Regions from separate parts of the Saccharopolyspora sp. NPDC045941 genome, predicted to be linked through region 2. Evidence: riboswitches for the same ligand, from Rfam matches in the RefSeq annotation. Region 2 holds a riboswitch; each other region holds the start of a gene.

Region 1 (10,304 bases), on a different contig from region 2:
GCCGTGGTCCGCTGGGCCGACGTGGTCGAGTCGGTGGACAGCGAGCGGCTCGTCGAGGCGCTGGGCCGGGCCGCCGCGAACGCCCTGGACGCGGGGGAGCGGGAGCGTCCGCTGGACGTCCTCGTGCAGGTGGGTCTGGACGAGGCGACCGGGCGCGGCGGCTGCCGTCCGGATGACGTGTCGGCGCTGGCCGATATGATCACGCGTACGAGTGGTCTTAGGCTGCGCGGCGTGATGGCCGTCGCCCCGTTGGGTGGCCAACCCGATGTGGCTTTTGCCACACTTTCCAAGATCTCCGAGCGCTTGCGCCGTGATCACCCCGAAGCTGGCGAAGTGTCGGCGGGGATGTCCGGCGACCTGGAAAGTGCCGTTGCCCACGGCTCGACCCGGGTGCGTGTCGGAACCGCGCTGCTCGGTGGGCGGCGGTTAACCTCGCCATAGCCGTGAACAGGGGGGTCGAAGGCCGGCCGCCTCGTGCTCGGTGCTAAGGAGTCGCAGAGGAAGGGCATGCCGATGAGCGCTTTGCACAAGTTGAAGGCCTACTTCGGCATGGTCCCGGCCGACGAGGTGGACGACTACGACGACGAGCCCGGCTATCGCGATCGGTACTCCGACGCCGATCGCGATGCCTATGACGGCCCGTCGGACCGGGTCGGCGCGCGTCGCCGGGTCGGCACCCGCGGCGGCTACCAGGCAGAGGCCGAGGCGGAAGCGGACAGCTTCGTCGAGGAGTACCGCGAGCCTGCGGCGCGACCCCGGCGGCAGTGGACACCGGACGCGCCGGTGCGCAGCGTGACACCGGTCGACCCGCCGCGGGAGTCCGTCTCCCGGCTGCGGGCGGTCACCGACACGGGCACCCAGTTCAACTTGAGCAAGATCACAACGCTGCACCCGCGCAGCTACAGCGAGGCCCGCACGATCGGCGAGCAGTACCGCGACGGCACGCCGGTGATCATGAACCTGACCGAGATGGAGGAGGCCGACGCCAAGCGCCTGGTCGACTTCGCCGCAGGTCTGGCGTTCGCGCTGCGGGGCTCGATCGAGAAGGTCACGAACCGCGTGTTCTTGCTCTCACCGCCCAACGTGGACGTCGCGGCGGAGGACAAGCGGCGGCTGGCCGAGGGTGCCTTTTTCAACTACGGGTGAGTGGTGGCACAGTTGAAGCGTGAACCCGGTGCAGATCGTCCTGTTTTACGTTCTGTTCTTCTTCTGGCTGCTGCTCACGGCCCGTATCGTGATCGAACTCGTTCGAGTGTTCGCTCGCGATTGGCGGCCCGTCGGAGGGGTTGCAATCGCGTTGGAGAGCATCTACACAGTGACCGACCCACCCGTAAAGTTGGTGCGTCGGGTGATTCCGACGGTCCGGATCGGCGGCGTCGGACTGGACCTATCGATTATGGTGCTGCTGCTGGTCGTGTTCATACTGATGCGACTGGTGCAGCCCGGGTGACGGGGAACCCGGGCTACCCGCAGCCGAGGAGTGCGTGAGGTGATCTTGTGGGCTTGACCCCCGCCGACGTGCATAACGTCGCGTTCAGCAAACCTCCGATCGGTAAGCGGGGCTACAACGAGGACGAGGTAGACGCATTCCTCGACCTGGTTGAAGCCGAGCTTGCCCGGCTGGTGGAGGAGAACAACGACCTGCGCAGCCAGGTGGAGCAGCTGGAGTCCCAGCTGCAGACCGCGCAGGTCGACTTGGACGACGCGCGCAGCCAGGCCGCGTCGGTTCCCTCGACCCCGGCCGCCCCACCGGAGGAACCGCGCCGGCTTACCCCGGTCCCGGCGCCGACCGCCACCGAGCAGACGTCCCCGGGAGGTGACCACCACGTGCAGGCCGCCAAGGTGCTGGGCCTCGCACAGGAGATGGCCGACCGGCTGACCGGTGAGGCCAAGGCCGAGGCCGACGGCATGTTGTCCGAGGCGCGGACGAAGTCCGAGCAGCTGCTGTCCGAAGCGCGCTCGAAGTCCGACAGCATGGTCAACGAGTCCCGGACCCGTGCCGAGACGATGCTCAACGACGCCCGCACGCGGGCCGAGACGCTGGAGCGGCAAGCCCGCGACAAGGCGGCGAGCCTGGAGCGCGACGCGCAGCGCAAGCACGCCGAGGTGATGGGCAACATCACGTCGGAGAAGAACGCCCTCGAGAAGAAGATCGAGACCCTGCGCACGTTCGAGCGCGAGTACCGCACTCGACTGCAGACCTACCTGGAGTCGCAGCTGCGCGAACTGCAGGACCGGGGCTCGGCCGCGCCCGCCGACAGCAGCGGCAGCCGGTCGTCCGGTCAGCAGGCCAGCTACAGCTTCGGGGCGCGCGCAGCCGAAGCAGGCTGAGCGAGTTCGTCCGCATCGGCGGCGACGGGCTGAACCGCCCGTCGCCGCTGACGTGCATCGGGGGCGTTCGGCGAGGGGCGTGAGGTCGCGTGCTGTTGGTCGTGCTGCTGCTGGTCCTGGTGGCCGGCGGTGTTCTGGCCGGGGCGGTCGCCGCGGGCGAACCGGATCTGGCGTGGCTGTCGGTGCTGATCAGCGTCGTCGGCGTGGCGCTGCTGGTCGCCGATCGGCGGCGGCGCCGGGCCGGGCCGCGCGAGCGGCCGGCGGCGGAGCCCGAGCCGGTAGACGGCAAGGAGCCGGGCGAGGAGCGCAGCAACGCCGCGGAAGCGGCGGATCCGGGCGCCGAGGTGCTGGTGCTCGATGAACGGCCGCGCTACCACGTGCGCACCTGCGAGTGGATCGGTGATCGGAAGACGATCGCGCTGCCGCTGCGCGAGGCCAGGGAGCTCGGCTTCACGCCGTGCGGCCGCTGCGCGCCGAACGCGACGCTGGCCGCCGAGGTCCGCCGCGCGTAGCAGTTTCAATTGAAACCTCGGTCCTTCCCGAGCCCCCGGGGACGGTTTCGAGTGAAACCGCGCACCGGTGAAAACCGCTGGCGGGCGCCCGGTACCCTGGACTGACCAGGCAATGATCCGGCCATCACCGGGGAGCCTCCGGAAGAACGGGTGCCCGGCCTGGGCGCCTCAGTAGAACCGGACGGGTCCAGCCCGTCACAGCTGGCAACGAGTGGTCGTCGGCGTCGTCCGGCGGCAAGCGGGGTGGTACCGCGGATCTCGTGCGGGCATGCGCGCGAGGTGTCGTCCCCGCGTGGGCACCGGAGTTTCGGTGACCGTGCGGCGGAAACGACACACCGCGAGGAGCACAACCGCGATGGCTTATCCCAAGGTTCAGTTCGGCGACGCCGGTGAGCGCGGCGTGGCAGCCCAGCCCGTGTTCCCCGAGATCGAGCGCCAGGTGCTGGATTTCTGGGCCGACGACAAGACCTTCCAGGCCTCGGTGCAGGCCCGCGAGGCCGGCGCCAACGGCGCCAACGAGTTCGTCTTCTACGACGGGCCGCCGTTCGCCAACGGGCTGCCGCACTACGGGCACCTGCTGACCGGCTACGTCAAGGACGTGGTGCCGCGCTACCAGACCATGCGCGGCCGCCGGGTGGAGCGCCGGTTCGGCTGGGACTGCCACGGGCTGCCCGCCGAGGTGGAAGCGGAGAAGCAGCTCGGCATCACGTCGAAGTCCGAGATCGAGCAGATGGGCGTCGCCGCGTTCAACGACGCGTGCCGGGCCTCGGTGCTGCGCTACACCGCCGAGTGGGAGGACTACGTCACCCGGCAGGCCCGGTGGGTGGACTTCGACAACGACTACAAGACGCTCGACCTGGACTACATGGAAAGCGTCATGTGGGCCTTCAAGACCCTGTGGGACAAGGGTCTGGTCTACGAGGGCTTCCGGGTGCTCTGGTACTGCTGGCGGTGCGAGACGCCGCTGTCCAACACCGAGACCAAGATGGACGACGTCTACCGCCAGCGGCAGGACCCGGCGGTGACCGTGGGCCTGCGGCTCAACGCGCCGGGCAAGGCCTTCGACGGCGCGCTGGCCCTGGTCTGGACGACGACCCCGTGGACCATGCCGTCGAACTTCGCGGCGGCCGTGCACCCGGACGTGGACTACGTGCTGGTCGCGCCGCCCAACGCCACCGAGCGCTACGTGCTGGCCGAGGCGCGGCTCGGCGCGTACGCGCGGGAGCTCGGCGAGGACGTGGCCGAGCACGTGGTGGAGCGGGTCAAGGGGGCCGACCTGCTCGGTGTCCGCTACACACCGCCGTTCGACTTCTTCGTCGGCAACCGCAATGCCCACCAGGTGCTGCCCGGGGAGTTCGTCACCACCGAGGACGGCACCGGAATCGTGCACATCGCGCCGTTCGGTGAGGACGACAAGGCCGTCACCGATGCGGCGGATGTCGAGCTGGCGGTCCCGGTCGACGCCCACGGCAAGTTCACCGCCGAGGCTCCGCCGTACGAGGGCCAGCACATCTTCGACGCCAACAAGCAGATCATCCGCGATCTCAAGGACGCCGGGCTCCTGCTGCGGCACGAGACCTACGACCACCCGTACCCGCACTGCTGGCGCTGCGACAACCCGCTCATCCAGCGTCCGGTGTCGTCCTGGTTCGTGGCGGTCAGCCAGTTCAAGGACCGGATGGTCGAGCTGAACCGGCAGATCAACTGGGTGCCGGGGCACATCCGGGACGGCCAGTTCGGCAAGTGGCTGGAGAACGCCCGCGACTGGAACATCTCCCGGAACCGGTACTGGGGTTCGCCGATCCCGGTGTGGGTCTCCGACGACCCGGCCTACCCGCGCACCGACGTCTACGGCTCGCTGGACGAGCTGGAGCGCGACTTCGGGGTGCGGCCGGCGAACCTGCACCGCCCGGAGATCGACGACCTGACCCGGCCGAACCCGGACGACCCGACCGGGAAGTCGACGATGCGCCGGGTGCCGGAGGTGCTGGACTGCTGGTTCGAATCCGGCTCGATGCCGTTCGCCCAGGTGCACTACCCGTTCGAGAACTCGGAGTGGTTCGAGCACCACTACCCGGGCGACTTCATCGTCGAGTACAACGGCCAGACCCGCGGCTGGTTCTACCTGCTGCACGTGCTGGCGACGGCGCTGTTCGACCGGCCGGCGTTCACCAACGTGCTGGCGCACGGCATCGTGCTGGGCGACGACGGCCTGAAGATGTCGAAGTCCAAGCGCAACTACCCGGACGTCAACGAGGTCTTCGACCGCGACGGCTCCGACGCGATGCGCTGGTTCCTGATGGCCAGCCCGATCCTGCGCGGCGGCGACCTGGTGGTCACCGAGCGCGGCATCCGGGACGCGGTGCGCCAGGCGGTGCTGCCGCTGTGGAACTCCTGGTACTTCCTGGCGCTGTACGCCAACGCCGAGGGCGTCTCCGGTGAGTCCAAGGTGGACAGCGAGCACGTGCTGGACCGGTACATCCTGGCCAAGACGCACGAGCTGGTCGGCGACGTGCAGTCCGCAATGGACTCGTTCGACCTCGCGGGCGCCTGCTCGGACGTGCGGGACTTCCTGGAGGTGCTGACCAACTGGTACGTGCGCCGGTCCCGCGACCGCTTCTGGGCAGGTGACCTGGACGCGATCAACACGCTGCACACCGTGCTGGAGGTGACCAGCCGGGTGGTCGCGCCGATGCTGCCGCTGACCGCGGAGGCGGTCTGGCGCGGGCTGACCGGCGGCCGCTCGGTGCACCTGGCGGACTGGCCGCTGGTCGACGAGCTGCCCGCGGACGCCGCGCTGGTGACCGCGATGGACGAGGTGCGCCAGGTGTGCTCGTCGGTGTCGAGGCTGCGCAAGTCCAACAACCTCCGGGTGCGGTTGCCGCTGGCCAAGCTCGTGGTCGCCACCCCGGACGCGGAGGCGCTGCGGCCCTTCGCGGACCTGATCCGCGACGAGGTCAACGTCAAGGACCTGGAGCTGAGCACCGACGTCGCCGCGCACGGTCACTTCGAGATCGCGGTGAACGCGCGGGCCGCCGGTCCGCGGCTGGGCCGCGACGTGCAGAAGGTGATCAAGGCGGTGAAGTCGGGCGAGTGGCAGCGCACCGGCGGCACCGTGGTCGCGGCGGGCATCGAACTGCAGGAGAACGAGTTCGACGAGCGGCTGGTCTCCACCGACCCCGGCGCGGCCTCGGCGCTGCCCGGCGGCAAGGGCCTGGTGGTGCTGGACACCGAGGTGACCCCGGGGCTGGCGGCGGAGGGCCTGGCCCGCGACGTGGTCCGCGTCGTCCAGCAGGCCCGCAAGGAGGCGGACTTCCAGGTCTCCGACCGGATCGCGGTGGCGATCTCGGCCCCGGCCGAGGTCCTGTCGGCCGTCGCCGAGCACCGCGAGTTCATCGCCGCCGAAACGCTGGCGAACGCGGTCGAGTCCAGCGACGTGGCGGACGGCTTCACCGGCACCGTCGGTGACGGCACCGAGATCAAGATCGGCGTCGCCAAGGCCTGATCCCGCGAGGTCGAGGGCGCTTCCCGCCGGATTTCCCGACGGGAAGCGCCCTTCGCGCTTCCGGGGTCGGTGTGACCAAGGCCGCTCCCACGATCCGGGATTGCTGTTGTCCGGTGCCGCGGCGGTTTTCTAAGGTCCGTAGTCGAAGGTCATGAGTGCCAGCGTCAAGCCCCGGCTTGCTGGCCGGCAACCCTCCAACCGCGGTGGGGTGCCCCGGGTGAGGACCTGGCCGGTCGTGCAGGGCGATCCGGCAAGCGCGGACCCCTCCTGGGCGGGTCCGATGAGGCCCCCGAGGAGGCCGTCATGTCTTCTGCCGTCATCGACATCCCGAAGCAGTCCGATGTGGACTACCGGATCCCCGCTGTCGTCGGCCGCTCGCTGCAGGTCCCGCTGGTCACCGGCGAGCACATCGGATACGCGAACCTCGACCACGGGGCGAGCGCGCCTTGTCTGGAGCCGGTGCAGTCGGCGGTGGACGAGCTGCTGCCCTGGTACGCGAGCGTGCACCGCGGCGCCGGGTTCGCCTCCCAGGTGTGCACCCGGGTCTACGAGGGTGCCCGGGACAAGCTCCGGACCTTCGTCGGCGCCCGGCGAACCGACTCGGTGATCTTCACGCGCAACACCACCGACGCCCTCAACCTGCTGGGGCGGGCGCTGCCGCGCGGCACCTCCGTCGTCGTCTTCGACACCGAGCACCACGCCGCGCTGCTGCCCTGGTCGGGTCCGCGGGTGCGCCGCCTGCCCGCGCCGGAAACCCCGGCGGACGCGGTCGCCGCGCTCGACGCCGCGCTGGCCGAATGCCCGGAGGGGCCGCGGCTGGCGGTGATCACGGGCGCCTCCAACGTCACCGGCGAGGTGTGGCCGGTCGCCGAGCTGGCGAAGGCAGCGCGGCGGCGCGGGGCGCGCACCGTGCTGGACGCCGCGCAGCTCGCGCCGCACCGGCCGGTGCGGATCGGCGAGCTCGACGTCGACTACGTCGCGATCTCCGGGCACAAGCTCTACGCGCCGTTCGGCGCGGGCGCGCTGATCGGCCGCGCGGACTGGCTCAACGCCGCCGAGCCGTACCTGGCGGGCGGCGGCGCGACCCGGCTGGTGCAGGAACGGTCGGTCAGCTGGACGACCGGGCCGGAGCGGCACGAGGCCGGTTCGCCGAACACCGTCGGCGTGCACGCGCTGGCCAAGGCCTGCGAGACCCTCGCGGCCAACTGGCCGGACGTCGTCGAGCACGAGGAGACGCTGCTGCGCCGGCTGCGGGCCGGGCTGCGCGGCGTGCCCGGGCTGCGCGAGCTGCGGTTGTTCGACGCCGATCACGACCGTGTGGGCGTGGTGAGCTTCACCATCGACGGTCAGGACCCCGGCCTGCTGGCCGCGGCGCTTTCCGCGGAGCACGGGATCGGCGTCCGCGACGGCTTGTTCTGCGCGCACGTGGCCACGCGGCGGCTGCTCTCGCGGGCGGGCTCGGACGCCGACCGCGCGGTGCGCGTCAGCGTCGGGCTGGGCACGACGGCGGAGCACATCGACCGCCTGGTGAACGCGCTGCGGCGGCTGGTGGCAGTGGGTCCGGTCTGGCGCTACGAGCAGGTCGACGGCCGCTGGGCACCGGTCAACGACCCCCGCCCGCTGCCGGACTTCCTCGGCTGACACCAGGCTCCGTTTCTCCTGGTCAAGACCTGTGAGTACGTCGTGCTGCTATAGCAACACGATGTACTCACGGGTCTTGTTCTTGGTCTTTGAAGCGCCGAAGGCGCTTAGCCCACCTCCGCAACTTGCACCGCCGCGGGTTCTCAGACGTCGCCTGGCGAGGACAGCCCCAGCGCCGCGTATTGGACATACGTAAGTCGGGGATCCCGGAGTCCAGGCGGCGTCTGAGGTTCCGCTACCTGCACTGCTACGCAAAACGAGTCTGGAAACAGCCCAACGTGTTCAAGGGCGCATCGCGGGGAGTGGTCCTGCCGGACCGCGTGCGGGCGGGTTCAGGGACAATGGCTGGCGTGAGCACCGAGCAGTCCTCCCCGAGGGAGTCCTCAGCAGAGCAGGCGGGCACCGAGCCGACCCCCGCGGAACAGGCACCCGAGACGCAGGCCGAGGCGGCGGAGCCGCCCAAGCGCGCCTCCGGGAAGCTGCTCGGGTTGCTGGGCGGGGTCGCCGTGGTGGCCCTGGCCATCGACATCCTCACCAAGGTCGCCGTGGTCGCCAACCTGGAGGGCAAGCAGCCGGTCGAGTTGTTCGGCGGCCTGCTCTACCTCGACGTGCTGCGCAACCCCGGTGCCGCGTTCTCGCTGGCCACCGGCATGACCTGGCTGCTCGCGCTGCTCGCCATCGCGGTCGTCGGCGTGATCATCTGGCTGGCGCCGAAGCTGCGCTCGCCGGGCTGGGCGGTGGGGCTCGGCCTGGTGCTCGGCGGCGCCTGCGGCAACCTGGTCGACCGGATCTTCCGCGCCCCCGGACCGCTGCAGGGGCACGTGGTGGACTTCCTGTCGGTGTTCGCGCCGGGCGGCGCGGTGTGGCCGGTGTTCAACATCGCCGACTCCTGCATCGTCTGCGGCGGCATCCTGGTCGTGCTGATGTCGCTGCTGGGCCGCGACTACGACGGCACGGTGCACCGCCAGAAGAAGGCAGCGCAGTCGTGAGCGATCTTCGAACGCTGCCGGTTCCCGACGGGCTGGACGGCATGAGGGTCGACGCGGGCCTGTCGAAGCTGCTCGGCCTGTCCCGCAGTGCCGTCGCCTCGCTGGCCGAGTCCGGTGACGTGATGGTCGACGGCAACCCGGCGGGCAAGTCGGACCGGCTGGTCGCCGGGGCCTGGCTGGAGGTGACGCTGCCGCCGGCGCAGCAGCCGCTGCAGGTCGTCGCGGTGCCGGTGGACGGGCTCAGGATCCTGCACCAGGACGACGACATCGTCGTGGTCGACAAGCCGATCGGCGTCGCCGTGCACCCGAGCCCGGGCTGGGAGGGGCCGACCGTGGTCGGCGGGCTCGCCGCCGCGGGCGTGCGCATCGCGACCTCCGGAGCCTCGGAGCGGCAGGGCGTCGTGCACCGCCTGGACGCGGGCACCACGGGTGTGATGGTCGTCGCCAAGAGCGAGCACGCGTACTCGGTGCTCAAGCGCGCGTTCAAGGAACGCACCGTGGACAAGCGGTACCACGCGGTGGTGCAGGGGCATCCGGACCCGAGCCGCGGCACCATCGACGCGCCGATCGACCGGCACCCGCGCCACGACTACAAGTTCGCGGTCGTCACCGGCGGCAAGCCCAGCGTCACCCACTACGAGACGGTGGAGGCGTTCCGCGCGGCGTCGCTGGTGGACGTGAAGCTGGAAACCGGGCGCACGCACCAGATCCGGGTGCACTTCGCGGCGATCAAGCACCCCTGCGTCGGCGACCTGACCTACGGCGCGGACCCCGTGCTGGCCCGACGACTCGCTATTACCAGGCAGTGGCTGCACGCGCGCAGCCTCTCCTTCGAGCACCCGTCCGGCGGCTGGGTCACGTTCGAAAGCGACTACCCCGCCGACCTGCAGCACGCGCTGGACGAGCTCCGCGGTCAGGACGGCTGAGCCGGGTACGGTGGCGGACAAGCCTGTGAACGAGCAAGGGGGCTTGATGGCACAGTCGAGGTCGTTCGATGGGTCGGATGCACCGACGCCGCCCAGCGGCATGCCGGTATTCGACGCCGGAGCCGACGCGGACACGCCGCCGGCCGGTTTCACCAGCCTCGGCGACGTGATCAGCGCGGAGGACGTGGGGAAGGCGGCGCCGTCGGTGCTCGGCGCGCCGGAACCGAACCAGGCGGGGGGCGAAGCGGGGGACTGGCCGACGCTGGAGTACCGCAGCCGCACCAAGCCGGAACGCCCCAAGCGCAACAACCCGCTGAACATCTTCCGCCGCGGCAAGGAGTCGTGAGCCCTTCGGGCAGCCGTGGCAGGAAGAGACTCACGGCCCCTGGGTTGGCTCACG
Region 2 (10,304 bases):
CCTGGGACGAGTTCGTCCGGCGCACCAACTTCGAGCTGGCCAACGAGTGGGGCAACCTGGTCAACCGGTCCATCTCGATGGCCGCGAAGAACAACGGCGCGGTGCCCGCGCCGACCGCGCCCCAGGCCGCCGACGAGGAGCTGAAGGCGTTGTCCCGCAACGCCTTCGACACCGTCGGCGGGCACCTGCAGCGGTCCCGCTTCAAGGCCGCCTCGCAGGAGGCCATGCGGGTCGTGTCGGCGGCGAACAAGTACCTGTCCGACCAGGAGCCGTGGAAGCTCAAGGAGGACCCGGACCGGCGGGACGCCGTGCTGCACACGGCGCTGCAGGTGGTTTCCGACGCCAACACGCTGCTCACCCCGTTCCTGCCGCACTCGGCGCAGAAGGTGCACGAGCTGCTCGGCGGCACCGGTGTCTGGTCGGCCCAGCCGGAGATCCGCGAGGTGACCGACCTGGACGACCCGAGCATCGAGTACCCGGTGCTGATGGGCGACTACGCCGGCGAGCAGGCTGCGTGGCGGTCCACCGAGATCGAGGTCGGCCGGCCGTTGCAGAAGCCGACGCCGCTGTTCGCCAAGCTGGACCCGAAGCTCGGCGAGACCGGCCCGGAATGGGCCCCGATCGAAAGCTGATCACCCGAGGGTTGGGGCACCCATGACGGAGTCAGTCGGTGCCCCAACCCTCGGTGGACCGCAGTTTCAATTGAAACTGCGGTCGACCCAACCGAGTGCTGCCTGCGTTGGAGAGGTGCGATGAGCAAGCGGGACCGGAAGCGTGAGCTGCCGCCGGTGCCGGAGGCGCTGCCCGCGCCCGCGGTCGACGCGCACACCCATCTCGACGCTTGCGGCGCGAAGACGCTCGACGAGGTGCGCGCCATGGTGGACCGCGCGCAGGCAGCCGGGGTCGGCCGGGTGGTGACCGTCGCCGACGACATCTCCTCCGCCGAGTGGGCCGTCGAGGCGTCCACTTGGGACGACCGGGTGTTCGCGGCGGTGGCGCTGCACCCCACCCGGACGAAGGACTTCGACGACGCCGACCGGCAGGTTTTGGAGCGGCTCGTCGCGCACCCCCGGGTGGTCGCGGTCGGCGAGACCGGGCTCGACTACTACTGGGACTACTCGCCGCCGGAGCCGCAGCAGGAGGCCTTCCGCTGGCACATCGACCTGGCCAAGCGCGTCGGCAAGCCGCTGATGATCCACGACCGCGAGGCGCACCAGGACATCCTGCGGATCCTGGCCGAAGAGGGCGCCCCCGAAACCGTGGTGTTCCACTGCTTCTCCGGGGACGCCGAGTTCGCCCGGTCCTGCGTGGACGCCGGCTACGTGCTGTCCTTCGCCGGGACCGCGACGTTCCGCAATGCCAACGCCAAGGCGCTCCGGGAGGCCGCGCAGCTGGTGCCGCTGGACCAGTTCGTGGTGGAGACGGACGCCCCGTTCCTGACCCCGCACCCGTTCCGCGGACGCCCGAACGAGCCGTACTGCGTCAATTACACCCTTCAGGATCTTGCCGAACTCCGTGGAATGACGCTTGAAGAACTCGTGGTGGCGACCACGGCCACGGCCGAGCGAGTGTTCCGGCTCGATCAGGCGTAACCCCACCCGTATTCCTTTCACTCGCAGTTCTTTGCTACTGCGCGCCGAATCGCGCCCGCTTGCAGTCCGCTACGTCGTCCCTACCGTCCACATCGGAAGCCGGGATGGGGGCCAGCACCCCGAAATTCCGCCCCGCTGGGCGGAGAACCTCCTACCCGGAGGCACGGCAGTCAGGATTGCGATGAAGTTCGGTTTGTTCGCGAAGGCGACGGTAGTGGCGAGCATCGTGGTCTGCGGTGCGGCGCCGATGGCGGCGGCGTCTCCGAGCGCGCCGCCGGCCGCGCGGTCGGGCGTCTGGGACCGGCTCGCGAAGTGCGAGTCGGGCGGCAACTGGTCCGCCAACACGGGCAACGGGTACTACGGCGGCCTGCAGTTCAACCGCCGGACCTGGGCCGCGCACGGTGGCAACCGGTTCCACAAGTACCCGCACCGGGCGTCGCGGGAGCAGCAGATCGTCATCGCGGAGGCGCTGCGCGTGGCGCGCGGCGGCTTCGGCGCCTGGCCCGCGTGCGCGCGGAAGCTGGGCCTGCCGCGATGAGGTGATCAACTCGCTGCGGGGGCACAGATCCCTCGGGTGAGGGGAGGGAGGCCCGGCCCGAGCGCGTTGAGTGCTCGGGCCGGGTCCGGTTCCCGGCCCGGAAACCGCGTGCCGGTCATGGAAACCGCAGGTGTCGGGGGCGTGTGATATGTCACCCAAGAGCCTGGTCGCCCAGTTAACGGGACGGCGACGGTACCCCCGAACGGACCAAATGCGGGCGATCTCGCTTACTGATCGTGCTCGGTTGCTCGGCAAATCAGTGTAACGCAGATCACAAGCCTGATCGGGGTCCTTGGCTGGCTGCATTGATCACGCTAAAGTCTCGGCCTCGTAACCGATGACAACCAGTCATGGGGAACGCCCGTAAGTCTCGCCGGTGTACGTCGGGGAAGCGGGCCGTGGGCAACGGAGCCTCGGTCGGCTAGGACGGCGCTTGGCTGCGGGAGTCGGATACAGACACGAAGCACGAAGGTTGTGTGCACGCGAGGAGCGAGGGAGTTGAGCGACGACATGGGTCTCGCCCGACGCCACCTCCGCTCCGCATCACGCGAGCGCGACTTCCGCCTTCGGGAGGTAACGACCCTGTGAACGGACGCGGCGAGCCCAGCTATCCCGGCCATGCCTACCGGTCGGACGACGGCTACTGGGCCGAATCCTTCGAGCCTGCGACGGACTGGTTCACCCCGGTCCAGGCCGAGCAGCACACCGCAGTCGGACTCCTGGACCGCCCGGAGCCGCAGCGGTACCCGGCCGAGGACCACCCGAGCTTCCCGCCGGGCTCGCTCGAGATCACCCCGGCGGACATCTACGACGTTCTCGGCCCGGACGCCGCGGACATGCTCGCGACCGCCGAGATCGACGTCGACGAGGTCATCCGGCTGATCAACGCCGAGACCACGGTGCTGCCGCCGCTGGTCATCCCGGACGCGTTGCCGGAGGCGGAGGAGGACGACACCCCGCCGCAGGAGGTCGTCGACGCGATCGCCACCTGGAAGCGGCGCTTCCTCAAGGGCGCGGTGGCCGGCGTGCTGCTCACCCTCACCGGCACCGGCGGCGCGGCCGCCGCGATGGACAAGTCGGTGACCGTCGAGGTCGACGGGCACGAGCGCACCGTCAGCACCTACGAGGGCACCGTCGCCGACGTGCTCGAGGACGAGGGCATCGCCGTCGGCCAGCACGACGCGCTGAGCCCCTCGCCGCAGGCCAAGGTCAGCCACGGCGACACCATCACCCTCGACCGCGGTCGGCTGCTGAAGCTGACCGTCGACGGCGAGCCGCGCGAGGAATGGGTCCGCTCGGTCACGGTGGACCAGGCGCTGCGCCAGCTCGGCGTGCAGGCCGACGGGGCGTGGCTTTCCGCCGACCGCACCATGGCCGTGCCCGAGCAGGGCCTGGACCTGGTCGTCAAGACCAGCAAGAACATCACCGTCATCGACGGTGGCAACGAGCCGCGGCAGCTGACCACGACCGCCGTCAACATCGACGAGCTGGTCAAGGAGCAGAAGCTCGAACTCGGCCCCGAGGACACGATCACGCCCGGCGGCGACCAGCGGCTGGTCACCGGCGCCGAGATCCGCATCGACCGCACCGGCAGCACGGTCATCAACGTGACGATGCCGGTCGCGCCCCCGGTGCAGGAGATCGTCGACAACACGATGTTCAAGGGCGAGGAGCGGGTCGAGTTCCCCGGCGTGCCCGGCGAGAAGATCGTGTTCACCCGGGTCACCACGCGCAACGGCGACGAGACCGGCCGGGAAGCCGTCGGCGAGAAGATCACCAAGGAAGCGCAGCCCAAGGTCGTGCGCGTTGGCGGGAAGCAGCCGCCGAACAGCGGGGTCTGGGACAAGCTGGCGCAGTGCGAGGCCGGCGGCAACTGGGCGATCAACAGCGGCAACGGCTACTACGGCGGCCTGCAGTTCAACAAGTCCACCTGGGACGCCTACGGCGGCGACCAGTACGCGCCGTACCCCCACCAGGCCAGCCGCGAGCAGCAGATCGCGGTCGCGGAGAAGGTCCGCGCGGCCCGCGGCGGCGGCTACGGAGCCTGGCCGGGCTGCTCCTCCAAGCTGGGCCTCGGCTGACAAGCGGTATTCCAGACGCATTTTGCGTGGCGGTGCATGTGGCGGCCCCCCTGCGGGAATTGCGGTCGCCGTCTGGACTCCGGGATCCCCGACGCACGTATGTCCAATACGTCGCGTCGGGGCTGTCCTCGTCAGACGACGCCTGAGAACCCGCGGCGGTGCCGGTTGCACAGGTGGGCTAAGCGGCTACGCCGCTTGCGGCGGCTTTCGATCACGCGGACTGAGCGTCGCGGGTGAGCGGATGATCGAAGCGGCTTCGCCCGGGCGTCGATCATGTGAGCTGCGCGAGATGAAGGGCGCCTCTCGCCGGCTGATCCGGTGGTAGGTGCCTTTCGTGGTTCTGCTGGTCGGGGTGCGGGGACGGTGGCTTCGGGGCGCGGGTAGTTTTTCCGTGTGGACGACCAGCAGGCGACTCTGCTCGGCCCGGCCGACGTGCGCCGGTTGGCCGAGGAGCTCGACATCCGCCCGACGAAGAAGCTCGGCCAGAACTTCGTGCACGACCCGAACACGGTGCGCCGCATCGTGGCCTCGGCGTCGGTCACGGCGGACGACGTCGTGCTGGAGGTCGGCCCCGGCCTGGGCTCCCTGACGCTCGCCCTGCTCCCCGCCGCCGGTGCCGTGACGGCCGTCGAGATCGATCCGGTGCTCGCGGCGCGGCTGCCGCGCACCGCCGCCGAGTTCGCCCCGGCGCTGGCCGGCCGGCTCACCGTGATCGAGGCCGACGCCCTGCGGGTGACCGCCGCGGACTTCCCGGCGCCGCCGACCGCGCTGGTCGCGAACCTGCCGTACAACGTCGCCGTGCCGGTGGTGCTGCACCTGCTGGCCGAACTGCCGAGCCTGCGGCACGGCCTGGTCATGGTGCAGTCCGAGGTCGCCGACCGGATGGCCGCCAAGCCGGGCAGCCGGGTCTACGGCGTGCCCAGCGCCAAGGCCGCGTGGTACGCCGACGTGCGGCGCGCGGGTCCGGTGCCGCGCAAGGTGTTCTGGCCGGTGCCCAATGTGGACTCCGGGCTGGTGTCGTTCGAGCGCGTCGAACCGCCGTCGACCGCGCCGCGCGCGGAGGTTTTCCGGGTGGTGGACGCGGCGTTCGCCCAGCGGCGCAAGACGTTGCGCGCCGCGCTGTCCGGCTGGGCCGGGTCCGCGGCGCGCGCGGAGGAAGTCCTCCGGGCCGCCGGGGTGGATCCGTCGATTCGCGGTGAGCAGTTGGAGATCGCCGACTTCGCGCGCATCGCGGAGGCCGCGGCTACCGAGAGCGGTCGCTGAACCACCCGTCCGGGCGCTTGCCAACCGAGGTCGATCCACTACTCGGAGTCACCGAGAACACCTGGCGCGCCAGGAAAATTCCCGCTCGTCCGGGTGTGTGATTTGACGGACGATTTCGGAAAGTGACGACTATCAACTTGCGCTGGAATCCGCCAGTGGGTTCTACTATTCGGGAAATCCATCCCGAGCGGCCGAGAGACCTGGCTCCGCGACGCCGCAGCAACCACCCGATGGGCAGGTGCTAACGCCAGGACCGATGGAGTTGTTGTGGATTCCAACGCGCTGTTAGCCAGCCCGCCTGCGGGTCAGACCCGAGCTCAGCTGGTCCGATCCCGGCAGAACCACATCCGGAGGCTGCTGACGCAGCGTCGCGTCATCGACCACGGGCGTCGCACCACCACCGCCTGTCGTCGCGAGATGTGACCCAGCTCTTCCTCCCTTTCCGGAGTTCCTTGGCCTGCCGCCCTGTCGTGCGCGCGGCCGTCGCGAGCTGATGTGGAGCCGATCGTGATCACAGTTGAGAACCTGACCAAGTCCTTCCAGCACAACAACGGAACCGTCCGCGCCCTCGACGGCGTGTCGATGGAGGTTTCGGCCGGTGCGGTGTGCGGGGTGGTCGGTCCGAGCGGGGCCGGCAAGTCGACCCTGGCCCGGTGCATCGCGCTGCTGGAGAAGCCGGACGGCGGCGCCATCCGCGTCGACGGCACCGACCTCGTTTCCCTCGGCGGCAAGGCGCTTCGCGCGGCGCGTCGCCAGATCGGCGTTGTGCCGCAAGGCGATTCGCTGCTGCGCCAGCGCACCGCCGCGGGCAACGTCGCGTTGCCGCTGGAAGCGGCCGGTGTCAGCGGCCCGCAGCGACGCACTCGCGTCGGCGAGCTGCTGGACCTCGTGGGCCTGACCGACAAGGCCTCCGTCTACCCCGACCAGCTCTCCGGTGGGCAGCGCCAGCGGATCGCGGTGGCGCGTGCGCTGGCCGCCAAGCCGTCGGTGCTGCTGGCCGACGAGCCGACTTCGGCGCTCGACCCGAGCACCACCGACTCGGTGCTCACGGTGCTGGACCGCGCCCGCGCCGAACTGGGCGTCACCGTGCTGGTGGTCACCCACGACATGGCCGTGGTGCGCAAGATCGCCGACGACGTCGCGGTGCTGGAGGACGGCCGGGTGGTCGAGCACGGCAAGGTCATCGACCTCGTCGCCGAGCCCGGCAGCCGGGTGGGCGACACGCTGCTGCCCGGCACTGACCAGGGCGATTCGCTGCGGCCCGGCGGTAGGCACGACGTCGTCGCCGAGGTCGTGCTGGTCGGTTTCGCCGCGGTCGGCGCGTTGCTGCCGGAGGCCGCCGGCCGGTTCGGGGTCGAGCTCGCGATCCTGGGCGGCGGGTTGACCAGGCTGGGTGACACGCCCGTGGCGAAGTTCAAGGTGGGCCTGACCGGCGAGCGAGCCGAGGCGGCCCTGAAGTGGATGGTCGAGCGGGACGCGCATGTGCGACGCGCCCCGGTGTGCGTTGACGGAGCTGCTGCGTGAGTGATGTGACCCCCTGGTCGGAGGTCCTTGGAATTCTTGGTGAAGCGACGATCGACACGCTCTACATGGTGTTGGTGTCGACCCTGCTGGCGGTGCTGGGAGGCCTGCCGCTCGGGGTGCTGCTGCACCTGACCTCGCCGGTCGGCCTGAACCCGAAGCCCGTGCTGTACCGGGTGCTCGGCGTGGTCGTCGACGTGGTGCGTTCGGTGCCGTTCGTCGTTCTGCTGGTGGTGCTGGCGTCGTTCACCCGGCTGCTGATCGGCACGTCGATCGGCAGCACCGCGGTGATCGTGCCGCTGACCATCGGCGCCATCCCGTTCTTCGCGCGGCTGACGCAGAACGCGTTGCGCGAGGTCAGCTTCACCGTGGTCGAGGCTGCGATCACGACCGGATCGAGCAAGCTGCGGATCGTGTGGACGGTGCTGCTCGGCGAGGCGCGAGCCGCGCTGGTCGGCGCGGTCGGCGTCACCGCCGTGGCGCTGGTCGGCTATGCCGCGATGGCCGGCGCGATCGGCGGCGGCGGGCTGGGCACGACCGCGATCCAGGACGGCTACCAGGGCTACGACGACCGGATCCTGTGGGGATCGGTGGTCGTGCTCGGCGTGCTGGCCTTCGCGATGCAGCTGATCACCGACCGGACCGCGAAGCTCGTCGACCGGCGCCGGACCGCGACGAGCTGACCTCGTGGGCGACGCCCGCCCGAAACTCTTCCTGCTTGGGACGACCTCCCAACCACTGTCCAGAAAGGACGAACTCTGATGCGTTTGCGTTTTGCCGCCCTGGTGGCCGCGGCCGGCGTGGTGCTGGCCGCGTGCGGAGGCGGCGGCCAGGCCTCCTCGGACCCGAACGCCCCGCTGCGGGTCGCGGTCAGCCCGACGCCGCACGGCGAGATCCTGGAATACGTCAAGGACAACCTGGCGAAGCAGGCCGGACTCGACATCGAGATCGTCAAGTTCGACGACTACAACCGGCCGAACGAGGCCGTCGCGAACGGCGAGCTGGAGGCGAACTACTTCCAGCACCAGCCCTACCTGGACGAGTACCGCAAGCAGCGCGGCGGCGACTTCGTCTGGATCCAGGCCGTGCACCTGGAGCCGCTCGCGGTGTACTCCAACAAGGTCAAGTCGCTGCAGGAGGTCCAGGACGGCGCGACGGTCACGCTGTCCAACGACCCGGCGAACCAGTTCCGCGGCCTGAAGCTGCTGGAGCAGGGCGGCCTGATCAAGCTCAAGCCGGACGCCGCGGTGGGCACCCGGTTGGAGTCGGCGATCGCCGAGAACCCCAAGAACATCAAGTTCAAGGACCTGTCGCCGGACCAGCTGCCGCGCTCGGTGGATGACGCCGCCGCCGCGGTGGTCAACGGCAACTACGCGATCAAGGCGAACCTGCAGAACCCGGTCCTCGTGGAGAGCCCGGAGAACAACCCCTACGCCAACGGCCTGGTGACCAGCCCGGCGCTGGAGAAGGACCCGCGGATCCAGAAGCTCGCCGAGCTGCTGCGGTCCCAGCAGGTCAAGGACTTCATCAACCAGAAGTACGGCGGCGTCGCGGTCATCCCGGCGGCCTGATCGCAGCATCCGCGCTGGAGGGCGCTTCCCGGCGCGTTGATCGCCGGGAAGCGCCCTTCACCGCATTTTCCGCTTTGTTCTTGAAGCGGCGCAGCCGCTTGGCCCACCCTCGCAACTCGCACCGCCGCGGGTTCTCAGGCTGTGCTCGCCCTTCTGGGCTACTGGGCGAGGCCAGTCCCCGCCGCGTCGTCTTGGGCATACGTGTGTCGGGGATCCCGGAGACCAGACGGCGTCTGAGATTCCGCCACCCGCACCGCTCCGCAAGGTGGGTCTGGATAGGTTCTAATACGCAGGGAAGTCGGCGGCGGGGTTTCCTCTACACGTACGCTCTAAGAGTGCTCTCCGTGGTTCCTACACCCATCACCGTTCGCGTCCCGGCCAAGGTGAACCTGCACCTGTCGGTCGGTGACCCGCGCCCGGACGGCTACCACGAGCTGGTCACCGTCTTCCAGGCGCTGTCGATGACCGACGAGGTCACCGTGCTGGTCGCCGAGGAACCCGGCATCGACGTGCACGGCGATGGTGCGGACTCGGTGCCCACCGGCCCCAGCAACCTGGCTTGGAAGGCCGTGCAGCTGCTCGCCGAGCACAGCGGGCGCGATCCGGAAGAGCCCGGGGTGCGGCTGTCGATCAACAAGGGCATCCCGGTCGCCGGCGGGATGGCCGGCGGCAGCGCCGACGCGGCGGCGACGCTGCTGGCGCTGAACCACCTCTGGCGGCTGGAGCTGGGGCGCGACGACCTCAGTGAGATCGCCGCGAAGCTGGGCAGCGACGTCCCGTTCTCGCTGCAGGGCGGCACGGCGCTGGGCACCGGCCGCGGCGAGCGGCTCGTGCCGGTGCTGGCGCGGCACACCTTCCACTGGGTCATCGCGCTCGATCGCCGCGGGCTGGGCACGCCCGGCGTCTACACCGAACTCGACCGGCTGCGGGCGGAGTCGAAGCCGAACCGCGTCGGGGAGGTCGAGCCGCTGCTGGAGGCGCTGGCCTCCGGAGACCCGCGGCAGCTCGCCCTGCTGCTGGGCAACGACCTGCAGGCGGCGGCCGTGTCACTGCGCCCCGGGCTGCGGCGCACGCTGCGCGCGGGAGTGCAGGCGGGCGCGCTCGCCGGGATCGTTTCGGGCTCGGGCCCGACCTGCGCTTTCCTCTGCACCGACGCGGATTCGGCGGTCCGGGTGGCGGCCGAGCTCTCCGGCGCGGGCGTGTGCCGCACGGTCCGCGTCGCCCACGGCCCCGTCCCGGGAGCCCGGGTGGTCTCCGAAGAGTCCGCTCACCGCCCCACCCCGCCCCAGGTCCACGCCTGAAGTGCAGTTTCAATTGAAACTGCACGCCTAGGACCGCGGTCTGCAGTTTCAATCGAAACTCGGGCCTGGGCCCAGCCCGTGATCACGCAACGCAGTTGATGGAGTAGACGAACACCCGATGGTGAACCTGGTCAATCTGGAATCGGTCAGCAAGAGCTATGGCGTGCGCCCGCTGCTGGACGGCGTCTCGCTCGGGGTCTCGGCGGGGGAGCGCATCGGGGTCGTCGGCCTCAACGGCGGCGGCAAGACCACGCTGCTGGAGGTGCTCGCCGGCCTCGCGGAGCCCGACAGCGGCCGGGCCAGCCAGAGCCGCGACCTGCGGATGGCCGTCGTCACGCAGCGCACCGAGCTGCCCGCCGACTCCACGGTGCGCAACGCGGTGCTCGACCCGCACGGCTTCAGCGCCGAGCACGAATGGGCCGCCGACCCGCAGGTGC
Region 3 (10,304 bases), on a different contig from region 2:
GAACCGGGCCCGCACGACGGCGGCCGCGTTCGTCGAGGTCAGCGGGGCTTCGGTGCGGCTGGAAAAGCGGCTGCGCGAGACGCACCTCGGGGAGTGGCAGGGGCTCAGCGTCGCGGAGGTCGAGCAGGACTGGCCTGGGGCTTTGAGCACGTGGCGAGCGGACCCGACGTGGGCGCCGCCGGGCGGCGAGTCCCGCGTCGAGGTGGCCGAGCGCGCGCTGGAGGTCGTCGAGGAGCTCGACGGGAAGCCGCACGGCTCCGCGTTGCTGTGCGCGCACGGCGGGCTGATCACCGCGCTGACCGCCAAGCTGGTCGGCCTGCCGCTGGACCTGTGGCCGGGTCTGGGCGGCATCGGCAACTGCCACTGGGTCGTGCTGAAGCGGCGCGGCGGCGATGACGGTCGCTGGCGGCTGGTCGCTTTCAACGCCGGGGTCGAGGGCTGATCGCGTTCTGCCCGTGACGTCGTAGGGTTGCGGCGTGCCCATTGCAGTCGTCACCGATTCGACGGCGTACCTACCTGCGGGATACGCCGCGCAGTACGCGGTGCGGACCGTTCCGTTGCACGTCAGCGTGGATGGGGCCGCCGCGATCGACGAGTCGGATTTCGGTCCCGGCGATCTCGCGCGCGCTTTCGACCGCAAGCACCGGGTCACCACTGCTGGTGCGACGCCGCAGGAACTGGCGCAGGCATATCAGGACGCGTTGGACGGCGGCGCCGACGGCGTGGTCGCGGTGCACCTGTCGCGGCAGTTGTCGGGCACCTGGGACGCGGCGCGGCTGGCCGCGCGCGAGGTCGACCCCGAGCGGGTCCGGGTCGTCGATTCCCGGTCCACCGCCATGGGGCTGGGTTTTTCGGTGCTCGCGGCCGCCGAGGCGGCGAAGTCGGGTGCCGTGCTGACCGAGGTGGAGCGCGTCGCGGCTTCGACCGCCGAGCGCACGACGACGTTGTTCTCCGTGCAGACCTTGGAATACCTGCGGCGTGGTGGGCGGATCGGGACCGCTGCGGCGGTGTTGGGCACCGCGTTGGCCATAAAGCCGCTGTTGCACGTGCACGACGGTCGCATCGACGCGTTGGAGAAGGTGCGCACGACCACCCGGGCGATGGCCCGGTTGCTGGAGATTTCGTTGCGCACGGCGGATTCTCGGGCCGCGATCGCAGTGCACCACCTGGCCGCGCCGGAGCGCGCCGAGCGGCTCGCCGGTCAGATCCGCGCCGAGCTCGGTGATTCGGTGGATTGCGTCGTTTCGGAGGTGGGCGCGGTGATCGGCGCGCACATCGGGCCGGGCGCGGTGGGTGTCGTGGTGCTCCCGAACGGGTGGCGTTCGGACGCCTGAAAACCTTTCGACTGGCGGATTCCACACCTTCGAGCTGAATCCGTCGCCGATCTGATCCACAGTGGTCTTATCTACGAAAAATAAAGCTGCGGAACGACTTTCGTCTGCTCTACCGTCGACCGCATGTTTGACATCCGGAGTTTTCGTTCCAGTGCAGACGAATTCGAAGAACTAGACCCGCGAAGCAGGCTGCAGACCCTGCAGCGGCATGCGTCCCGTGATGATCCGGCGGAGCGCGCCGGTCCGAACTACTCGGCGCCGCCACCGGATACCGGATCCGGCTCACCTTGGCGGCGGCTGGCCGAGAGGTGGCTACCCGAGCCCTTGCTGAGGTCCAGAGTGGACCCCGGTCGAATCGGTGTGCTCGCGCTCGCCCTGGCGTCCTTGGTGGTGCTGGTCTGCATCGTGGCCGTGACGTGGGCCGGTCAGCCCACGGCGGAACCCGCGCCGCCGCCGATCGTGCCGCCGCCGGCCCCGGTCACGACGGCGGCGCCGCCGGAGCTCGTGGTCAGCGTCGTCGGCCGGGTGACTCGCCCGGGCCTGGTCACCGTGCCGCCGGGCGCCCGGGTGGCCGACGCCGTCGCGTCGGCCGGGGGCCCACTGCCGGACACGGACCTGACGGGTCTCAACCTGGCCCGCCGGCTGACCGACGGCGAGCAGCTCTACGTCGCCGTGCCGGGGGCGCCGCAGCCCGGACAACCCGGCGGCGACGGGAAGGTCGATCTGAACATCGCGACGGAGGACGAACTCGATGAACTACCAGGCATCGGCGAGGTCACCGCCAAGCGGATCGTGCAGTGGCGGGCCGAACACGGCCGCTTCGACTCGGTGGAGCAGCTGAAGGAGGTCGGCGGGATCGGCGAAACCCGGTTCGACCGGTTGCGGGAGGTGGTGCGGGTGTGATCGCGAGGCTCGACCTGCGCCTGGTCCCGGCCGCGCTCGCGGTCTGGGCCGTGACGTTGACCGGATTGCTGGCGGGCTGGGTTCCGGCCGCGGTCGTGGCGCTGCTCGCCCTGCTGGCCGCGCCGCTGGTGTGGAAGGCGGTACGCGCCCGGCCGGTCGCCAGGGGCGCCCTCGTGGTCCTGCTGCTGGCGGGCGTTGCCGCCACCGGGATCGCGGTTCGCGTCCACGCCGTTGAGCACCATCCGGTGCGGCTGGCCGCCGGACACGGCGAACGGGCGACGCTGCGAGTCACGTTGACGAGCGCGCCGACCCCGTTGCGCGGCGCGTCCTTCGGAGCCCGGCGAGCGGCGGACAGGTCGTTGGTCCGCGCCGAGTTGCAGGCAGGCGAGTTGGCCGGGCGTCGGGTGCGGGCAGGCGGCGCGGTGGTGCTGCTTGTCCCGACCGAGCAGTGGCGGAACCTCATTGCCGGACAACAGGTAACGGCGACCGGCAAGGTCTCCCCGCCGCGTGCCGGTGAGCTCACGGTCGCGGCTTTCCAGGTGTTCGGCCCACCGGCCGACGTCGCGGCCGCGCCGGGCTGGCAGCGCGTCGCGGAGGACTTGCGGGACGGCCTGCGGCGGGTCTCGGCCGACGTGCTCGGCCCGGCCGCCGCGGGGCTGCTGCCGGGGTTGGTGGTCGGCGACACCGGTCGGCTGCCGCCGGAGGTGGAGCAGAACTTCGAGACCGCCGGGCTGTCCCACCTGACGGCGGTTTCGGGCGCCAACCTCGCGATCGTGTGCGGCGCGGTGCTGGTGCTGCTGCACCTGGTCGGCGCGGGGCCGGTCATGTCGGCCGTGGGTGCGGGCGCGGCGCTCGTCGGGTTCGTCATCCTGGCCGGACCGGAACCGAGCGTGTTGCGCGCGGCGGTGATGGGCGCGATCACGTTGCTCGCATTGGTGCTGGGCAGGCAGCGGTCGGCGTTGCCGGCGCTGTCCGCGAGCGTGATCGGCTTGCTGCTGCTCCTGCCCGACCTGGCGACCAGCGCGGGGTTCGCGCTGTCGGTCGCGGCGACCGCCGGGCTGGTGCTGCTGGCGCCGGTGTGGTCGTCGTCGCTGCGGGCGAGGGGAGTGCCGGTCGGGTTGGCCGAAGCGATCGCCGTGCCGCTGGCGGCGCACGTCGTCACGGCTCCGTTGATCGCGGCGCTCTCCGGCGAGGTCAGCCTGGTGGCGGTACCGGCGAACGTGCTGGCCGGGCCCGTCGTCGCACCGGCGACGGTGTTCGGCGTCCTGGCCACCGTGGTGGCGCCGGTATCGGCCTGGTCGGCCGGCGTGTTCGGCCGGCTGGCGGCGCCGGAGCTGGAGTGGATCATCCTGGTCGCCGAGCGGGCGGCGGCGGTTCCCGGCGCGGCGTTCGACTGGCCATCGGGCACCGTGGGCGGGATCGCGCTCGCGGTGATCGCGGCGGTCGGGCTGATCGCCTTGCGCGGCAAGCGGATTCGCCTGGTGGTCGCGGTGGGGCTGCTGCTCGTGGTGCTGGTCGTGGTGCCGGTGCGCACCGTGCTGCCGGGCTGGCCGGTGCCGGGCTGGAGCATGGTCGCGTGCGATGTCGGCCAGGGCGACGGGCTGGTGCTGGCCACCGGTCGCCCGGACGAGGCGGTGGTGGTCGACGCCGGGCCGGATCCGCAACGGGCCGCGGAATGCCTGCGGCGGCTCGGGATTCGCCGGATCCCGCTGGCGGTGCTCACCCACCTGCACGCCGATCACGTGAGCGGGCTCGCCGCGCTGATGGGGAAGATCCCCGTCGACGCGGTCGCGATCGGCCCGCTGCGGCAGCCGGCGTGGGCGATGGACGACGTCGAGAGGGATGCCCGCGCGCACCGGGTTCCGGTCGTGCCGCTGTTGTCCGGGCAGCGCGCGGTCTGGCCGGGGCTCGTCCTGGACGTGCTCGGCCCGGACCCGGTGCTGGCCCGCACGCAGTCGGCCGACGACGCCAACGACGCGTCGATCGTGCTGCTGGCGACCACCCCGGCCGGCCGGGTCCTGCTCACCGGCGACGTCGAACTGCCCGGGCAGGGGCGGCTGGTGTCTTCCGGTGCGGATCTCCGGGCCGATGTGCTCAAGGTCCCGCACCACGGATCCCGTTACACCGCACCGCGTTTCCTGCAAGCAGTGCGCCCGAGGCTGGCCGTGATCAGCGTCGGCGCCGGCAACACCTACGGGCACCCCAGCCCGTTCATCGTCGACAACCTCGCCCGTGCGGGCACGAAAGTGCTGCGCACCGACCAGGAAGGAGATATCGCGATCCTGCCCGGCCCGCAGGGCCCCCGCTACGTAGCCCGGGGCGACCCGCTGCGCGCAGGCGAGCCATAGGACGAGGCGACCCGAGCGTCCGCTGTCGTCCCTTGTGGACGAAAGCGCGGCGCCACCGCCGTGCGGTGACGCCGCGCCCTCGAATCAGGTCGTCTGGTCGGCTCAGAGGCCGAGCGCCTGGTTGACCGCTTCGGTGGTCGGCGCGACGGTGGCCTTCGGGCCGATCTGGTCCTGCACCGCGTCCAGGGTCTTCAGGCCATCACCGGTGATCAGCAGCACGGTCTCGGCATCCGGGTCGATCTTGCCCGCCTCGATGAGCTTCTTCGCCGTGGCCACGGTGACCCCACCGGCCGTCTCGGCGAAGATGCCCTCGGTGCGCGCCAGCAGCCGGATGCCGTCGCGGACCTCGTCGTCGGTGACGTCCTCGATGGCGCCGCCGGTCTTGCGCACGATGTCGAGCACGTAGGGGCCGTCGGCGGGAGCGCCGATGGCCAGCGACCGGGCGATGGTGTCCGGCCGCACCGGCTGGACCACGTCGTGGCCGTTCTTGTACGCCGTCGACACCGGGGAGCAGCCGGTGGCCTGCGCGCCGAAGATCCGCACCGGGCTCGGCTCCACCAGGCCGACCTGGCCGAGCTCGTTGAATCCCTTGTAGACCTTGGTCAGCTGCGAGCCGGAGGCGATCGGCACCACGATCTGCTCGGGGATGCGCCAGCCGAGCTGCTCGGCGACCTCGAAGGCGAGCGTCTTCGAGCCTTCGGAGTAGTAGGGCCGGACGTTGACGTTGACGAACGCCCAGTCCTCGTGCTCGGCGGCGAGCTCGGTGGCCAGCCGGTTCACGTCGTCGTAGTTGCCGTCGACGGCCAGCAGCGAACCGTCGTAGACCGCGCTCATCAGGATCTTGGCGCGCTCCAGGGTCTTGGGCACCAGCACCACCGAGTCCCAGCCGGCGCGGGCCGCGGCTGCGGCCACCGCGTTGGCGAGGTTGCCGGTGGAGGGGCAGGCCAGCACCTTGAAGCCGAATTCGCGGGCGGCGGCCAGCGCCACCGCGACGACGCGGTCCTTGAAGGAGTGGGTCGGGTTGCCGGTGTCGTCCTTGATCCAGATCCGCTTGACGCCCAACGCCTTCGCGAGGTTGTCGGCCCGGATCAGCCGGGTACAGCCCGGGTCGGTGTTCGGGTGCTCCTCGACGTTGGAGGGAACCGGGAGCAGCTGCTTGTAGCGCCAGATGGAACGCGGGCCGGCCTCGATGTCCTCGCGGCGGATCCGGCCGAAGTCGTACGCGACCTCGAGCGGGGAGAAATCTTCCAAGGAGACGAATTCCGGGGCCAGCGGCTGCCGGTGGCCCTCTTCCTTGGACACCAGTTCGACGGCATTGCCCAGGTCGTAGGTCTTCTTCGCCGAATTCTGGGCATGGGCGGCAGCGGTCATCGCGAGGTCCTCTCCTCATCTGTCCCGCGGACGGGTCGGAATTGGCACCGCTTTCGTCAGAGACCTCGCGGGTGAAATCACGATTCGCTGACGAACGGTTGCCGGGGCTTCATCGGGCCGTTCCCTCTGCCCCTCTGGATGAGCTATTCGGTTGTGCCGGCAACGCTAGTGGACCGCGCCGGGTTCTGGCCAGCACGATCCAGATGGCGGGACAGTCGCGGGTGCGTGCGACGATGCGTGCATGAGCGCACCGGCCGTGGTCCCCGATCCGCTGCATCTGGTTATCGGAGACGAAGAACTGCTGGTGGAACGCGCGCTGTGGGCGGCCGTCGGAGCGGCCCGCGCCGTGGACCCGGAGGCCGAGCTGCGCCGGGTGAAGGTGAGTGAGCTCACTCCTCCGGAGTTGGCGGAGCTGCTCAGCCCGTCGTTGTTCGCCGAGGGCCGGGTGCTGGCCGTGGAGTCCGCGCAGGACGCGGGCAAGGAGATCGCCGAAGCGCTGCTGACGTACGCCCGGCAGCCGGCGGACGGCGTCACGCTCGTCGTCGTGCACACCGGTGGCGGCCGGTCGAAGCACGCCAAGGAACTGCCCAATGCGCTGCGCAAACTCGGCGCGCGCGTCACCGAGTGCAACAAGATCACCAAGCCCGCGGAGCGGGAGGCGTTCGTCCGCGACGAGGTGCGCCGGGCCGGCGGGAAGACCGATGCGGCCGGCGTGGCCGCGCTGATCGAATCGGTCGGTTCGGACCTGCGCGAGCTGTCGGCCGCGGCGACGCAGCTGGTCGCCGACACCGGCGGCAAGGTCGACGAGACGGCGGTGCGCCGCTACCACCGCGGGCGCGCGGAGGTGACCGGGTTCGCGGTCGCGGAGAAGGCGGTGACCGGTGATCGGGCGGCGGCGCTGGAGGCCTTGCGGTGGGCCGTGCAGCTCGGCGTTCCGCACGTGCTGATCGCCGATGCCCTCGCCGATTCGGTGCGCACCATCGGCCGGGTCGCCGCAGCGGGCGGCCGGAACGATCCGTTCCGGCTGGCGGGCGAGCTCGGCATGCCCGCGTGGAAGGTGAAGAAGGCGCTGGCGCAGTCCCGCGGCTGGAACGCATCGAGCCTCGCGCAAGCGCTGCAGGCGGTCGCGGAGGTCAACGCCGGGGTCAAGGGCATGGCCGCTGACGCCACCTACGCCCTGGAGCGGACCGTCCTCCGGCTCGTGGAGCTCCGCAACCAGCGTTCGTGACCCGCGCTTTCCCGTGAATGCAAACGGCCCCCTCCCCGTGGCGGGAAGGGGGCCGGAAGCTCGGCCTCAGCTCAGAGCTGGTTGGCGCGCTGCGCCAGCGCGGACTTCTTGTTCGCGGCCTGGTTCTTGTGGATGACGCCCTTGCTGGCGGCCTTGTCCAGCGCGCGGCTGGCGGCCTGCTGCAGCTCGATGGCCTTGTCCTTCTCGCCGGCGTCAGCGGCCTCGCGGAACTTGCGGATGGCGGTCTTGACCGCGGACTTCACGGCCTTGTTCCGCTGCCGGGCCAGCTCGTTGGTCTTGATCCGCTTCATCTGGGACTTGATGTTGGCCACTGTGGCGCCTCTTCTCAGTCTGTTGCATCGATCGTGCCGCGCTGTTGTCGGCGCTGCCCCAGGGCAGATTTCCTCCACGGCGGAATGCCGCACGGCACGGTCGTCCATGTTAACAGCGGCCACCTGCGCCGATGGTGGCGGGCGGGACCGGGCGACGGCGGTCACATCGGCTCGGATCCCGCGCCTGCGGACCATAGGGTCACTCTTCGTGCTCGATGCGTTGAACTGGCCCGGATTCGCGGAACTTTCCCTGGCCGGGCTGTTGTTCCTCTGCTGCGCCGCGTTCCTGGCCGGGGCGGTCGACGCCATCGTGGGCGGCGGCGGCCTGATCCAGCTGCCCGCGATGCTGCTGCTCCTGCCCGGCGGCGAGGTGATCTACTCGCTGGCCACGAACAAGGTGGCGGCGATCGCCGGGACAGCGGCCGCCGCCCGGACGTACGCGAAGCGGACGCCGATCGACTGGCAGGCCGCGCTGTCGATGGCGATCGTCGCCCTGCTCGGGTCGCTGGGCGGAGCCGTCCTGGCCGATGCGCTTCCGTCGCAGGTCCTCAACGTCATCGTGCTGGTCGCGTTGGCCGTCGTCGGCATCTACACCTGGCGCAAGCCCGAGCTGGGTTCGTCCGATGCGCCGCGCTTCGAGCGGCGCGCGCAGCTGCTCGTGATGCTCGCCGGCGGCGCCCTGATCGGCTTCTGGGACGGCATCGCGGGGCCCGGCACCGGCTCGTTCCTGGTGTTCCTGCTCGTCGGCCTGGTCGGTTTCGCGTTCGTCACGGCATCGGCGACGGCGAAGGTCGTCAACGTCGCCACGAACATCGGCGCGCTCGCGTTCTTCGTCCCGGCGGGCAAGGTGCTGTGGGGCCTGGCGCTGGTGATGGCCGCGAGCAACATGGCGGGCAGCGTCCTCGGCGCGATGGTCGCCGCGAAGCGCGGATCCGGATTCGTGCGGCGGGTTTTCCTGACGGTGGTCGTCGGGCTCGTCATCAGCCTCGGCTGGAAGCTCGCCGCGGGCGTGTAGACGCGGGAATCGGACGGAGTAATATCAACGCCTGGTTGTGCCTAGGGTTCCGCTCCCGCTCCGCTGCAGGTCACCACAACTAGGAGCGCGGGGGACCGGTCCGAGCGGCACCGGCGATCGCGGAAGGAGTGCGGTCGCACATCTGACGGGACAAAAGCCTGGAGGAACCCGGATGCCGCGCGCCCGCGTGGCACGGAGAGGGTTCCCATGGGCCTGGCCGCCGTTCTCCTCGTCGTCACCGCCGCGTTCGCGCACGCGGGGTGGAACTTCTTCGCCAAGCGCGCCGGGTCGGCCGGCACCGGGTTCGTGTGGCTGACCGCGACGTGCAGCGCCGTGCTGTACCTGCCGGTGGCTGCGGGATCGCTGTTCTGGACCGGGATGCCCGTGCTGGGCGACTGGCTGCTGGGCGTGCTGGTCAGCGCGGTCGTGCACCTGGCGTACTTCCTGCTGCTGCAGCGCGGCTACGCGGTCGGCGACATGTCGGTGGTGTACCCGCTGGCCCGCGGCACTGGCCCGATGCTGGCGATGATCATCGCGGTGGTGGTCCTGGGGGAGCGCCCGGGCTGGCTCGGGGTGCTCGGCGGGCTGCTGGTGGTCGCCGGGGTGTTCGTGATCGGCCTGTCCGACGGTGTACCGCGTTCCGGCGCGAGCCTGGCGGGCGTCGGTTTCGGCCTGCTGACCGGCTCGCTGATCGCGATCTACACGGTGTGGGACGCGCACGCGGTGACGGGCCTGGCGCTGTCTCCGCTGGTGTTCGACTGGACGAGCAACTTCGCCCGCTCGGTGATGCTCAGCCCTTACGCGGCGACCCGGCGGACCCAGATCGCACGCACGTGGCGGGAGCACCGCCGCGAGATCCTGGCGGTGGCGTTGCTGTCGCCGCTGGCGTACATCCTCGTCCTGTTCGCGATGCAGCTCGCCCCGGTGAGCCTGGTGGCCCCGGCCCGGGAGCTGAGCATCGTCCTGGCGGGCCTGCTGGCCTGGCGGCTCCTGGGCGAAGCCCAGCCGACGCGCCGGATGACGGGTGCCGTGGTGGTCCTGGCCGGGGTTGTGCTCCTCGGCATCGCCTGATGGCCCCGGTTGCTCGGCGGCCATCGGTCCGCGCGGGTAGAAACGGGGCATGGAGGTCTTGAACAGCCGATTGATCCTCCGGCCGCGGGATTGGCAGCGGTCGTTGCGGTTCTACCGCGATGTGCTCGGGCTGGCCGTCTCGCGGGAGTTCCCCGGTGGCACGGTTTTCTTCCTGGGGCAGGGTTTTCTGGAGATCTCCGGCGCGGGCGGACCGGGGCCGAGCCCGGATCAGGTGCTCTGGTTGCAGGTGCGGGACGTGCGGGCGGAGTTCGAGCGGCTCCGGGGCCGTGGCGTGACGGTCCTGGCGGAGCCGGCGCGGCAGCCGTGGGGCCTCGACGAGGGCTGGGTAGCCGATCCGGACGGGATGCGCATCGTGCTGGTCGAAATCCCGGCCGATCACCCGATCCGGACCGACGTCCGCGACCCTGCCCCGGAGTGATCGCCGGCACTCATCGGCGGCCCTATTCCGGCCGGAGGGCCCGGGTTTGGGCCTGGGTGGTGCCGTGGTCCGGTTGCCAGGCCCAGGTCTGAACGTCGGCGAAGCCCGCCGCCTGGACGTCGGAGTGGAGGCCGGCCCGGCCGCCGGGCAGCCAGCGCTCGTGGGTCGACAGCAGCAGGACGCCGCCGGGCCGGAGCACGCGGTGCAGCTCGGCGAGCGCTGCGGCGCGATCCGGCCACAGCTGGACGTTGTTCACGCTCAGC

What was found. A riboswitch is a leader RNA that binds a small molecule or an ion and turns the genes downstream of it on or off. The one in region 2 is predicted to bind S-adenosylmethionine.
Region 1: it holds a riboswitch for S-adenosylmethionine, as region 2 does, so the genes downstream of both, AC07FN_RS20185 (aminotransferase class V-fold PLP-dependent enzyme) here and AC07FN_RS31935 (methionine ABC transporter ATP-binding protein) in region 2, are expected to answer to the same signal.
Region 3: it holds a riboswitch for S-adenosylmethionine, as region 2 does, so the genes downstream of both, thrC (threonine synthase) here and AC07FN_RS31935 (methionine ABC transporter ATP-binding protein) in region 2, are expected to answer to the same signal.

The regions. Positions count from the first base shown of each region.
Region 1 is NZ_JBWKKU010000023.1:59,773-70,076, forward strand. Features, by position in the region: gene AC07FN_RS20155 (YggS family pyridoxal phosphate-dependent enzyme) at 1-441, shown strand, start outside; gene AC07FN_RS20160 (cell division protein SepF) at 514-1,146, shown strand; gene AC07FN_RS20165 (YggT family protein) at 1,166-1,450, shown strand; gene wag31 (DivIVA-like cell division protein Wag31) at 1,498-2,331, shown strand; gene AC07FN_RS20175 (hypothetical protein) at 2,421-2,843, shown strand; gene ileS (isoleucine--tRNA ligase) at 3,199-6,348, shown strand; SAM riboswitch class IV at 6,496-6,611, shown strand; gene AC07FN_RS20185 (aminotransferase class V-fold PLP-dependent enzyme) at 6,652-7,989, shown strand; gene lspA (signal peptidase II) at 8,331-8,978, shown strand; gene AC07FN_RS20195 (RluA family pseudouridine synthase) at 9,020-9,904, shown strand; gene AC07FN_RS20200 (hypothetical protein) at 9,951-10,250, shown strand.
Region 2 is NZ_JBWKKU010000049.1:48,389-58,692, forward strand. Features, by position in the region: gene metG (methionine--tRNA ligase) at 1-632, shown strand, start outside; gene AC07FN_RS31915 (TatD family hydrolase) at 753-1,592, shown strand; gene AC07FN_RS31920 (transglycosylase family protein) at 1,774-2,130, shown strand; gene AC07FN_RS31925 (transglycosylase family protein) at 2,715-4,211, shown strand; gene rsmA (16S rRNA (adenine(1518)-N(6)/adenine(1519)-N(6))-dimethyltransferase RsmA) at 4,605-5,474, shown strand; SAM riboswitch class I at 5,650-5,737, shown strand; gene AC07FN_RS31935 (methionine ABC transporter ATP-binding protein) at 5,982-6,998, shown strand; gene AC07FN_RS31940 (ABC transporter permease subunit) at 6,995-7,678, shown strand; gene AC07FN_RS31945 (MetQ/NlpA family ABC transporter substrate-binding protein) at 7,757-8,566, shown strand; gene AC07FN_RS31950 (4-(cytidine 5'-diphospho)-2-C-methyl-D-erythritol kinase) at 8,911-9,867, shown strand; gene AC07FN_RS31955 (ABC-F family ATP-binding cassette domain-containing protein) at 9,986-10,304, shown strand, end outside.
Region 3 is NZ_JBWKKU010000001.1:214,136-224,439, forward strand. Features, by position in the region: gene AC07FN_RS00960 (histidine phosphatase family protein) at 1-442, shown strand, start outside; gene AC07FN_RS00965 (DegV family protein) at 477-1,334, shown strand; gene AC07FN_RS00970 (ComEA family DNA-binding protein) at 1,674-2,237, shown strand; gene AC07FN_RS00975 (ComEC/Rec2 family competence protein) at 2,234-4,585, shown strand; gene thrC (threonine synthase) at 4,688-5,956, opposite strand; SAM riboswitch class I at 5,969-6,101, opposite strand; gene holA (DNA polymerase III subunit delta) at 6,198-7,184, shown strand; gene rpsT (30S ribosomal protein S20) at 7,256-7,516, opposite strand; gene AC07FN_RS00995 (TSUP family transporter) at 7,725-8,531, shown strand; gene AC07FN_RS01000 (EamA family transporter) at 8,739-9,602, shown strand; gene AC07FN_RS01005 (VOC family protein) at 9,652-10,041, shown strand; gene AC07FN_RS01010 (class I SAM-dependent methyltransferase) at 10,064-10,304, opposite strand, start outside.